DNA from 3 places in the Phyllobacterium sp. A18/5-2 genome. Region 3 is predicted to be linked to each of the others. Evidence: predicted binding sites of a transcription regulator. Region 3 holds the regulator's gene; each other region holds the start of a gene.
The links. Region 3 encodes PhoB, which activates phosphate uptake and scavenging genes when phosphate is short. Its sites were predicted from a motif close to TGTCATNNANCTGTCAT; they were not measured.

Region 1: the regulator PhoB is predicted to act here: its motif matches at 2,636-2,652, upstream of N8E89_RS08305 (PhoX family protein).
Region 2: the regulator PhoB is predicted to act here: its motif matches at 2,040-2,056, upstream of N8E89_RS22095 (LTA synthase family protein).

What each region holds. Positions count from the first base shown of each region.
Region 1 covers NZ_CP104966.1:1,667,682-1,671,925, reverse strand. Annotated here, with positions in the region: gene N8E89_RS08310 (hypothetical protein) at 189-371, shown strand; gene N8E89_RS08305 (PhoX family protein) at 585-2,567, opposite strand; gene N8E89_RS08300 (threonine ammonia-lyase) at 2,686-3,675, opposite strand; gene N8E89_RS08295 (HAD family hydrolase) at 3,769-4,244, opposite strand, start outside.
Region 2 covers NZ_CP104967.1:741,256-745,499, reverse strand. Annotated here, with positions in the region: gene N8E89_RS22095 (LTA synthase family protein) at 73-1,998, opposite strand; gene N8E89_RS22090 (alpha/beta hydrolase) at 2,291-3,103, opposite strand; gene N8E89_RS22085 (ABC transporter permease) at 3,282-4,067, opposite strand; gene N8E89_RS22080 (ABC transporter permease) at 4,064-4,244, opposite strand, start outside.
Region 3 covers NZ_CP104966.1:3,591,062-3,595,305, forward strand. Annotated here, with positions in the region: partial or broken gene N8E89_RS17895 (LysR family transcriptional regulator) at 1-640, shown strand, start outside; gene N8E89_RS17900 (hypothetical protein) at 878-1,051, opposite strand; gene phoB (phosphate regulon transcriptional regulator PhoB) at 1,212-1,898, opposite strand; gene phoU (phosphate signaling complex protein PhoU) at 1,916-2,647, opposite strand; gene pstB (phosphate ABC transporter ATP-binding protein PstB) at 2,670-3,485, opposite strand; gene pstA (phosphate ABC transporter permease PstA) at 3,501-4,244, opposite strand, start outside.

The DNA of each region.
Region 1 (4,244 bases), 1.8 Mb from region 3:
ACCTTCCGCCTTGCGGTGGTACAGCCGATCGGTCAGGAGGCCGAGGTCACACTTGCCGACAGCGCCGGCAATTCTGCTACCCTCATGGCGAGCGATTTCAGCGATGCGCTCTATCTGGCCCCAAGGTCAAAGGATGACGGACGTCCCATGACGAACGATTCCGCAATACGCCCTTCGCCGATGACCAAGTGAAGACACTCCTGAACATGGTTGCGATCCCGCTGAGGGCCTTCGAGGGGGTCGATATGACCAAGCTCAAAGAGCTGAAGCTGACCTTCCCCAAGGAGAGCGGTAAGGTGGCGATCACCGATATCGAGCTGCAGAATCTCGGACGGGAAAAACCGGCTGAGACCGTGGTGGCAAAGCAGTAGTGCTCAACGAGCCCCCTCAGATTGTTGGGGGGCGGCGTGAGCATCGCTGCCCTCAATGGAGCGTATATTACGAGTACGCGGCTGGATCCCGTCGAGTTTATGGAAACGGGACCGTTTCTTTGTCGTGGGTCCTCGGGCCAAGCCCGAGGATGACGGAGAGGGAGGTGCATCGCAAAATCGAACCACTCGTTCGTCAAACCACGAATTGACCACTCAAACCCCGATCTTGCCGCCGCCCTTTTTGGTGATGGCGAGGACCGACGGACGCACCGGCATGTTGTCCTTGAAATCCGGCCAGCGGGTCGAAAGGTCCTCATAGTACGATGGACGGCCGAAGGGCTTCCAATCCTCGCCGCCATCGCCAGGATGCTGGACCGCAACCATCATGGTTGCCATATCGGGCAGCATGAGCGGGCCGCACATTTCGGCGCCTACGGGAACACGGAAGAACAGCTTCGACGTGGCGCGTGCTGCGCCTTCCGTATCCACTGCCCAGATGCCGTCGGTGCGCCCGGTTTCCTTCGGCGAATTGCCGTCGGTGGAAACCCAAAGACGGCCATCCGCATCGACCGCGCAATTATCGGGCATGCCGAACCAGCCGTTTTTCGTCGTGTCGGTGGAGAAAGAAGCACCCACATCGGCGACGGACGGGTCACCGCATTTCAGCAGTATTTCCCATTTGCCCTTGGTGGCAGCGAAATTGCCATCTTCCTCGGCAATCTCGACAATATGACCGAAGGCGTTCTTGGCGCGCGGATTGACTGGGTCGACCTGGTCGTCCTTGCGCTTGGTGTTGTTGGTGAGCATGACATAGACTTTGCCATTGACGCCGTTCGGGCCAATATCTTCAGGGCGATCCATCTTGGTCGCGCCGAGCAAATCGCCGGCGCGGCGGGTTTCGATCAAGACATCGGCCTGCGAGTGGAAGCCATTGGCTTCGGTCAGGGGGCCCTCACCGAAGACAACCGGCAGCCAGGCGATCGTGCCGTCGACATCGAATTTGGCGACGTAGAGCGTGCCTTCATCGAGAAGATCGAGATTGGAGGCACGGTCATCCGGATTGAACTTGCCGGCGGTGACGAATTTATAGACGTAATCGAAACGCTCATCATCGCCGAGATAGAAGACGACACGGCCATCCTTGGCGACGATGGAATCGGCACCCTCATGCTTGAAACGGCCCATGGCCGTACGTTTCTTCGGGATGGAATTGGGATCGTTCACATCGATCTCGACCACCCAGCCGAAACGATTGGCCTCATTCGGGTCCTTCGACAGATCGAAGCGGTCGTGGAAATTGCCCCAGTCATAGACGCCTTCCGGAATGCCCATGCGCTTGTAATTGGCGGCTTCCTTGCTGTCCTCCGGCAGTTTTCCGAGGAAATAGCCGTGAATGTTTTCTTCACCCGACACGTAGGTGCCCCAGGGTGTGACGCCGCCTGAACAATTATTGATCATGCCGAAGACTTTCTTGCCGGAGCTATCGGCATTGGTCTTGACGCGGTCATGCCCGGCAACGGGACCAGACAATTGCATTTCCGTATTGGCGGTGATGCGGCGGTTAAGCTTGCCGTCCTTGACGACCTGCCACTTGCCGCCGGTCTTCCTGATCTCGACGACGGTGCCGCCATGGGCAGCCATCTCGATATCGACACGCTTCTGGTCTGCCGGTGCAACCTCAAGCTTGCCCTCGACAACCTTGACGATGCCGGGGAACATCAGATGTTCATTGGTGTATTCATGGTTGACGACGAGGATGCCATGCTCGGAGGAACCGTCGACCGGAATGTAGCCGACATAATCATTGTTGTAGCCGAACTGCTTGGCCTGGGCTTCCGGCGTCTGGTTCAAAGGATCGAACTCTGGCGAATCCGGAAAGAGTGCATCGCCCCAGCGGAGAAGCACATCGGCATCGTAGCCGGCAGCGACATGGTGTTTTTCGTCAATACCTGCCTCGACTTCCTCGAACGTGAAGGCCGACTTGCTCCCGGCGCGCGCGTCATCGGCAAGCATCAGCGCCATCGGGCTTACGGTGGCGGCAATGGCGGAAACGGCAAGCGAGCCCTTCAGGAAGCCGCGGCGCGAAAACCGCGCGGCAATGAGTTCGCCCATGGTGGCATTGTCGGTCGGGTTGTGGCCGGGACCGTCATTTTCCTCGAGCAGGCTGGTGCGGAATGTCTGAAATTGGTCGTTCATGGCGCTTACCTCTGGCTATCTGGCTGGGAGAACGGATTTCAACCGTATCGACCCGCTATGACGGCAGAGTAACAATATGATGACAGTTCCGTTGTTTCTCCCCACTTGCGACCATAGTTCAAGCAGCCGCGATCAGCCCGCCATAGATGTCGAGATCCACATTGCCGCCGGAAAGAACCACCGCAACGGTCTTGCCCCTGATATCGACCTCACCAGCCGCCAGCGCTGCAAGCGCGACACATCCGCCCGGCTCCACAATCAGCTTCAGATGGTTGGCGGCATCACGCATGGCAGCCCTCACGGCGCTGTCGGAAACGGCTATGCCGCCCGCAAGATTGTGCTTGTTGATCGGGAAGGTCAGCACGCCCGGCTGCGGCGTGAGAATCGCATCACAGATCGAACGGTGACCCGTCTCGTTGGTTACGCGTTCGCCGGCAATGAGCGAGCGGCGCAGATCATCGAAATTTTCCGGCTCAACACCCCAAATGCGCGTTTGCGGCGAGCCCGCCTTGACGGCAACCGAAATACCGCTGATGAGACCGCCACCACCGCTTGGTACGAATAGCTCATCAAGCGTCAATCCGCGTTCCCCGGCCTCGGCAATGAGTTCAAGACCAATCGTGCCCTGCCCCGCCATGATGGACGGGTCGTCATAGGGCGGCACCAGAACCATGCCACGCTCTTCAATGTATGGTACCGCCACCGCCTCGCGGCTTTCGCTGTAGCGGTCGAAAAAGACAACTTCCGCGCCGTAGGACCGGGTATTGGCGATCTTGGTCTGCGGTGCATCGCTCGGCATGATGATGACGGCCTTGATGCCGAAAAGCCGGGCGGAACTGGCGACACCTTGCGCATGGTTACCTGAGGAAAACGCCACGATGCCACGCTCGCGCTCCTTCGGGGTGAACTGGCTGATCCGATTATAGGCGCCGCGAAACTTGAACGAGCCGGTACGCTGCAGGCATTCAGGCTTGAAGAGGATGCGTGCATCGTAACGGGCGTTCAAGGCCTCGGATTCAATGAGCCGGGTGCGTACAAGCTGACCTTCCAGCCGCGTCGCGGCAGCCTCCACGTCGGCTATTCCAACGGCAAAACCCTGACTATCCATGCTGCCCTCGCTTCAAGCTATGATGATAGCGAATTGATAGCACCATGAATGGCTTCAAGCATCCAAATCATTGTCATCATGGCAATTGACGGCTTACGCCGGCGCGGAATTCTCCCGATGCGCCAGATACTGCGGCAGTTCAGCAATCGAGCCCAGAATGGCATCGCTGAGCGGGCCAAGGTCGTCGAGCGTGCTGTTGCCGGAGAGCACGCCAACGGCAAGGCCCGCGCCCGCAGCATGGGCCATCTCAAGATCATGGGCATTATCGCCGACCATGGCGATGGCGGCAGGCGCCAGACCAGTCTTCGCGGCAAACAGATGCAGCTGATCGGCGTGGGGCTTGGCGCGCGCTACGGAATCATAGCCGATGATCACGCTGAACAATGCCGTCAGGCCGAGCGCTTCGGCGGTGGCCCGCGCACCCGCTTCCGAATCATTCGTGGCGATGCCGAGCACAAAGCCCTGCTTGACCAGGGCTTCCAGCGTTACTTGCAGGCCGTCAATGCCGACGGCGCGGCGCGAGCCTTCACGCACGGCGTAGTCATCATAATCGCGGATACGCGCCCGCT
Region 2 (4,244 bases), on a different replicon from region 3:
TGTTGGTCGTGGCATCTCCTCTTTTTCGTTGCGATTCCATGGCGGCATCAAGAGGAGCCGACGTGCCTCGTCTCACATCGCTGGGGGCTGTGCATTCATTTCGGGGAAGAACCTATTCATACCGTGCTGTGCGCCGAACATCATGTCGTATTGCAGCAGGCGAAAATTTCCAATCCAGGGATTTATATGCGGGTTTGCCGCCCAATTTTCCTTGGCCTCGCCGTTGGAAGACCACAGAATGTGCCGGTCGATGACTTTGTAATGGTCGCGGACCGAACCGAGAAAACCCGTGTAATAGGGGTGAACAATGCCGGCAAGTTCGAGCACATGCAAGGGAAGGAATACGGGGCTGACCGTGCCGACACCAAAATCTGTCCCGGTGCGGTTCGACCAGATGACCAGAGGCGTCTCATGCTGTTTGAGCATGTCTGAAAGTGGCGCCCGCCGATCGGCGACCCGCATTCTCATATAGCCAGTTGCGACGTAAGCCTCTCCGAGCGGAGGCAGATGATCGCCAAAGAAAACGAGGATCGTGGGACGGCTGCGTCTATTGGCCCAATTCATCAAATACCTGAGGCTGCTATCGGCATCCGATACACCTTCGGCGAAGGTGCCAATTGTCGCGCGTGCGGCTTCGCCGGCCGGTGTCGACACATCGATCGACGGATCCTTGTACCGGTTCGGTTCGTATGGACCATGGCCTTGCAACGTGACGGCGAAGACGAAAAACGGCTGTTGCATCTCGTCTGCTTGCCTGATGATCTCTTCAGTCAGGGCCTGATCGGACACAAGCGGGCCGCGTTCGGCAAGCTTTGGCAGATCTTCCTCAGACATGAAGGTGTCGAAACCCAAGGCCGCATAAACGTTGCGCCGATTCCAGAACCATTGGCGAAAAGGATGGATTGCCTTGGTCACATAGCCAGCGCTTTTCAAGAATGTCGCCAGCGAGGGCAATGGCTGTCGCACATATTGCTGGTATGGGATGCTGCCATAGGGCAGGAACGCATTGGAGAAGCCCGTAAGCGCCTCGAATTCCACATTGGCGGTCATTCCGCCAAATTCAGGCGAAAAGATTGCACCAGTCTGATTGGCGCGCACAGCAGGAATGGGGTCGCGATTGAAATTCACTTTGGGCAACCGGGTTGGATCCCAGAACGATTCGCTCATGACCATGATGATGTCGGGCTGATCCGAGGCGGTAAAATGCGCAGGCGACGGCGCTCCAATCGCCTCGATTGCCTGCTGCGAATAACCTTCTGGTGCTGTGACATTGGCCATTGGAACGTTGAGCGCGAAGGCCATCGTAAAGCCGTTATATGCATAGTTTTCTTTTTGGTCCCACATGATGGGCAGGACCCGCAGACGGTCCCGCGTCCAGGAAAACATGGAATGATCCATCGCAGAAACAAAAACCGCCAGCAAGGGCATGGTGATCCCAAGTCGCCAGAGCCTTGCCTTGACGTTCAAAGGCAGTGCGCGGCAGCGTAAGCTGCGCCAGAGGAAGACAAGTAGAAGCGGGGCGATGACAGCCGCCATGACAATACCAACTGCCGTCCAAGGCCGCTCGCGCGCAAGAAGGGGAAACAGGTCAACGAGCTGGCGCGAATAGAGAAAATCAGACGGATAAATCGGGTCGCCAAGATAGAGCACTTTCTGCCGCCCGATCCATGCAAACAGCAAGGCAAGGGGCGCGATCCACAGCAGCCCGTGGTGCGAGCGTCCCAAAACCGCATCAAGAGCAATGACGATGCACGCATAGATGCCGACAGTCGTCCATGCCGGGCGATTTGTCTGTTCAAAGAACGCCATTGTGTCCACAAGAGAAGCGCGCGCGATGATTTCAATCAGAAAGACCAGGATCGTTGACAGCACGCATGTTGCGATAAGATAGTCGGCAACACGCAATGATCGCGTGAGCGCGCGCAACAAGGCGGAGTTTTTTTCCGGTCGCTCAATGCCCTCCGTTTCCAGTTTGATCTGCCGTACTCTCTCGGCCAATAGCTGTCTCCCGCTGTTGGCGACGATGGTCGTTACATAATCGTCATCAAATTGTCATATAACAGCGTGGGCAATGTGAAAACGAGGAATGCCATCGCTTCGGCAAGAACCGATCACGAATGCACAGACGCTGTCACATAAGCGTTCAATAGCGTGACCAATTGTTCGCCTGGCCTGTCAAGGAGGGTGCAATGTTTGATGATGCCGCTACCGATACAGCACCAGGCAGGCCGGTTCTGCCGCAATCCAAGGCATCTGAAGACCCCGCTGCCGTGGATTTGCGCTAGCGAACTCAATATGTACCGGTTTTTAGCGCCTCCACAAAGGCGATGACATCGGCAACCATGCGCTCGTCCCAAATATCATTGTGACCAGAATCGTCGTAGATCAGCATCTGCTTTGGCTGCGAAGCGGTCTGATATAATGCCTCGCCCGAGGACAGCGGGATGATGTCGTCACGCCGGCCGTGGATGAACAGTTTCGGTTGCCTCACCTTCGCAATTTTGAGATCTGAGTGAAAAGGGTCCTTGATCAGCAGCGCAACCGGAAAGAACGGGTAATGCGTCTGGGCGAGCGACAGAACCGACAGATAGGCCGACACAAGGATGACGGCGACAGCCGGCCTTTGTCCGGCCGTGTTGACGGCGACGCCGCTGCCCAGCGACTGGCCGAGCACGACGATCTCGCCTTGGGAGCGAACCGAAAGCCAGTCGAACGCAGCAATGCCGTCAGTCAGTAGCCCGATTTCGCTCGGCGAGCCGGTCGATCCCGGATAGCCGCGATAGGAAATCGCCAGCAGGCCAATGCCGCGCGCGGCCAGCGCCTTTGCGAGGAAGCCGTAGTTGCTGACCCGGTCAGCATTGCCGAGAAAGAACAGCACTGAAGGCCTGCCAGCTTCGCCCTGAGCGTAGAGTGCATGAAGCGTCTCTCCGTCGGGCGTCCTGATGGAAACGTTTTCACCCCAGCTTGCGTGCAGTGGAGCAGGGGTCGGGCTGGCGCCGGGATAAAGGAGGCTGCGCTGTGAAAGATACACCAGGCCGACAAGCAACACGTAGGCAAAAGCCACCATCAGCGGCAAGCTCAGCAGGAGTTTTGTAGTGCTCACGACAACCTATCCACCCGCAGGTCAGTCAAATGTCAAGAACCTCGTCAGCCGCAACTCGATGCGTTTTCCGAGTACGTCGGGCTTGACGCCTGAAAACTGGAACGGCTCAGATATACGGCGTTTCGATAAAAGCGGCCAGGACTTCACCGCCTGGGCGCGAAAGGTTCAATGATGGCTATCAATTCGCCTGTTTGGTGCCTCGCGAAAAATTCAGAACGACCGCAATCAAGACCGTGCCGACAATGAAAACGAAGGCTGCGGCCGCGATTGCAGGGCTGATGTTTTCCCGAATCGTCGAGAACATTTGCCGTGCGAGCGTGCGCTGGTTTGGGCCGGCCACAAACAGTGTGAGCACGACTTCGTCCAACGACGTTGCAAAGGCGAAAACAGCTCCCGAGACGATGCCGGGGAGCGCCAGCGGCAAGGTGACTTGTTTGAGCACCGTAACGGGTGCTGCGCCGAGGCTGGCTGCGGCCTGCTCCAGTCGGCGATCGATCCCTTGCAAGACGGCCAGGACGTTGACGACGACAAAGGGCACGGCCACCACGGTGTGGGCGATGATCACCCCAAGATAGGTGTTGGTCAGACCGTAGCGCGCAAACATGAGCTGCATGCCGACGCCGAGCACCACCGCCGGCACCACCATTGGCAGCAGAAAAATCGTCTTGATGGTCGCGAGCGCCAGCGAAAGCTGCCTGTCGCGAAGTCCGAGGGCACCAACGGTCCCCAGAACCGTGGCGAGCACGGTGGTACCGCAACCGATGATGAGGCTGTTGATGATCGAGCGCTGCCACACGCCAGCGGTGAACAGTTCTTCGAACCAGCGGGTCGAATAACCCGGAATGGGGTAATTGAGAAAGACGCTGTCGGTGAAGGCGAGCGGCAGGATCGCAATCAGCGGTGCAATGAGAAAGAACACGGTCGCAGAACCGAAGACGAGTTTGGAAAAACGCAACACGTTCACGCACGCGCCTCCCGTTCTGACGAGAGGCGGAGATAGACCGCGTAGAGGATCAACGTGGCCGAAAGGAGAACCAGTCCAAGCGCCCCGGCCATGCCCCAGTTGGCGGCCCCCGTCGCGTAGTAGGCAATCACCGAACTGATCATCTGGTCCTTGGCACCACCGATCAGCGCGGGCGTT
Region 3 (4,244 bases):
GAGCCGGAAGGCCTGCTGAAAATCTCTGTTCCGGTGATCATGGGTCAAGAGCCATTTTATGATTTTCTCTCCGCGTTCCTGAAAACGTACCCACGGATACAGGTCGACCTTTTCGTCACGAACCTATTCCTCGATCTGATTGCAGAGAACGTTGACGTCGGCATTCGTTTCGGTGAACTTCGGGATCTCGACAATTGTAACCCAGACAATAGGGAAGAGCGTCCGCTACGTCGTCGCTACTCCAGGCTATCTCGAAGGCCGGTCGCCCCCCGTGAAACCGGAGGATTTGAAAGACCATCAGTGCATTCTGCTCAACGGCCGCAACAACGAGGCGGAATGGCATTTGGTCAACGGACGCAAATCGGTAAAACTGCATGTGTCCGGACCCTTATCAAGCAGGGACTTCCATTCGATAAGTGCTTTTACCTATCTTGGGCATGGGATCGGCCTGCTGCCGTCAACCTATTGCGACGAACGTATCCGACAAGGCAAACTCGTTCGTCTTCTGCCAGACTGGTCATCGCCAGAAATTTTCGTGCACGCCGTCTACCCGACACGACGCTATTTGCCGGCGAAACTGCAGGTCTTCCTCCATGAACTCAAGGCTTGGAAGAGCTCCCTATGGAGTCCGTTGCGCTAACTGCTTTTGGTGCATCGGGAGGTTGGTAATGGCTGGCGTAAAACCACATCGCTTGAACGCCATAAAGATATATCGATTGGTGACCGTGGTGGCGTTGCATCCCAAACGAGTCCCTTCAAATGGCGCTCTTCGGCTTGACCTCGTTTTTCGATACGCTGTCCGGAAGGGGAAGTCCTGCAGGATCGAAGACTCAATGTCTCGGCACCAAAACGCTCCAGTAGCGCGCCGCCTACCGCATCAGGTCCGCATCGCCACTTGATGCCTCGGCTTGCAAATGGCGGAGCGCGCGGCGAGATTGAGCACAAAGCGATCAGGTTCAAGCGCCAGCGTGTTCACATCAAAGCCTTGCATGGGTGTGTCCGGTGTACTTACCTCGAAAGTCAGGCGGGCATCGGCCTTGAGTTCGATCACGGCCGCGACCTGGGGGCGAGGATTCCGCGGAATTTGCTTACCCGCATGAAATCGCGGCCTCCCTCGGAAGGCAGGCGTGTTTTCTGTTGCGCTATTGGCAGGTGGGACTGGCAGCACCATTCGCGGGCCACTGGATCAACGGACGTGACAAAAAGTTTCGTCAACCAAAAGAATAGCCAGCGCCGCGCACAGTCCGGATCGGATCGATCGAGCGGCCAATATTGATAGCCTTGCGCAAGCGGCCGACATGCACGTCAACGGTTCGGTCATCGACATAGATATCAGCGCCCCACACATTGTCGAGCAGCTGGCCACGAGAGAACACGCGTCCCGGAGACTGCATCAGGAATTCCAGGAGGCGGAATTCAGTCGGCCCAAGCTTCAATTCGCGTTCCTTGCGGAATACCCGGTGTTGTTCGCGGTCCAGCTTCAGGTCACCAAAGCTCAGCACATGCGACAACAGGCTCGGATTGACCCGCCGCAACATGGATTTGATCCGAGCAAGAAGTTCCGGCGTCGAAAATGGCTTGACCATGTAATCGTCGGCTCCCGTAGAGAGCCCCCGGACACGTTCACTCTCCTCGCCGCGCGCCGTCAGCATGATGATCGGCAGGATTTCCGTTTCGCGACGTGCGCGGAGGCGCCGGCAGAGCTCGATTCCCGAAAGGCCGGGCAGCATCCAGTCGAGGATTAGAAGGTCCGGCACCTTTTCCCGCAAGGCAATTTCCGCTTCATCGCCGCGCGTGATTGTCTCAACAACATAGCCTTCAGCTTCAAGATTGTACCGGAGAAGAACGCTCAAAGCTTCCTCGTCCTCCACAACGGTGATTTTGGGGGCTATCGCCATGGCTCATTTATCCTGGATTACGGTTGTCTGGCTTCATCGACAACGATGCTGTGGGTCTGGTCTTCCTTCGGCCGCTCGGCCGGCAGTTGCGAGCCAGTGACGATGTAATATACCGTCTCGGCAATGTTGGTCGCATGGTCGCCAATCCGCTCGATATTCTTGGCGCAGAACAGAAGATGCGTGCAGGCCGAGATATTGCGCGGATCCTCCATCATATATGTCAGGAGCTCGCGAAAAAGCGAAGTATACAGCGCATCGATTTCGTCATCCCGCTCGCGCACAATGTTTACCTGCTGTACCGAGCGCGTCGCGTAGGCGTCGAGCACGTCCTTCAGCTGCGTCAGTGCCAGTTCCGCAATGGTTTGCAAGCCGCGATAGACCGACAATGTCTGGCGGGTGTCGGTAACGGCAACGACGCGCTTGGCGATGTTCTTGCCAAGGTCGCCGATGCGTTCGAGATCGGAGGAAATGCGGATCGTGCCTATCACTTCACGCAGATCAATCGCCATTGGTTGGCGCTTGCCGATGATGGTAATGGCTTTTTCGTCAATCTCGCGCTGGCCAGCATCAAGAATAAGATCGTCCGAAATCACGCGCTGTGCCAGCGCGTTGTCGGAATTGACCATGGCCGTAACCGCCTGTTCAACCATACGCTCTGCATGACCGCCCATCTCCGCGATCTTGTGCGCCAGGAACTTCAGTTCTTCGTCGTAGGAACGGACGGTGTGCTGTGCTGTATGTTCTGTCATGTCCATGTCCTCGTTTCAGGGATCAACCAAAGCGCCCGGTAATATAGTCCTGCGTCCGCTTTTCCGACGGGCTGGTGAACATCATTTCCGTGTCGCCCACCTCAACCAGATTGCCGAGATGGAACATCGCTGTCCGCTGCGAAACGCGGGCGGCCTGCTGCATCGAATGCGTAACGATGACGATCGTGTAGTTCTCGCGCAGTTCGTCGATCAATTCCTCCACCTTGGCAGTGGCAATTGGATCCAGCGCGGAGCACGGCTCATCCATCAGGATGACTTCGGGGCTAACGGCGATGGCGCGGGCAATGCACAGGCGTTGCTGCTGGCCGCCGGAAAGGCTCGTTCCCGAGTCATGCAAGCGGTCCTTGACCTCAGTGAAAAGCCCTGCTCGCTGCAGACTTTTTTCAACGATCTCATCGAGGTGGCCCTTGCCCTTGACCAGACCATGAATCCGCGGGCCGTAAGCAACGTTTTCATAGATGGATTTCGGAAAAGGATTAGGCTTCTGGAACACCATCCCGATTTGCGCACGCAACTGAACGACGTCGATTTTCGGATCGTAAATATCACGATTGTCGAGAGTGATGTCGCCCGTAATGCGGCAGATCGAAATCGTATCGTTCATACGGTTCAAACAGCGGAGGAAAGTGGACTTGCCGCAGCCCGAGGGTCCGATCAATGCCGTGACTTCCTTTTCCCTGATGTCAAGGTTGACATCGAACAGGGCCTGCTTCGCGCCGTAAAATACGGATACGTTTTTACCGCGCATCTTGATGTTGGTCTGATCAGGGGTGCCGTACAATTTCTTTTCCACATCAACTTCAGTGAGCATGTTCATGTCCTTATACCTCGTTTACCAACGACGTTCGAAGCGTCGACGTAGCATGATCGCTGAAGCGTTCATGATGAAGAGAAATGCCAGCAGTACCAGGATCGCGGCGGCTGTTTTGGCCTGGAAGGCAACTTCCGGAAGATCAGACCATAGATAGATCTGAACTGGAAGCACCGTCGACGCTTCTGTAATACCTCCCGGTATGTCAACGATGAAGGCAACCATGCCGATCATCAACAGCGGAGCGGTTTCACCGAGAGCATGCGCCATGCCGATGATGGTGCCTGTCATGATACCTGGCATGGCCAAGGGCAACACGTGGTGGAAGATGGCCTGCTGGTGTGATGCTCCGACACCAAGGGCTGCTTCTTTGATGGATGGCGGAACAGCTCTCAGGGCAGCGCGCGAGGCGATAATTATTGTCGGCAGGACAAGCAAGGCCAGCACCAGACCGCCTACCAACGGCGCGGATCTTGGGAGACCGAAAAAGTTCAGGAACATTGCCAATCCGAGCAAACCGAAGACGATCGATGGAACAGCCGCAAGATTGTTGATGTTGATTTCGATGACTTCGGTGATCCGGTTTTTAGGCGCGAACTCTTCCAGGTAAATCGCCGCGCCGACGCCGAGTGGCAAACAAAGGATCAATGTGACGGCGAGCGTCCACAATGTTCCGGTCAAAGCGCCCCGGATACCGGCAAGCTCGGGTTCACGGGAATCACCAGATGTGAAGAACCGTGTGGCGAAGGCCTTTTCGAGCGTCCC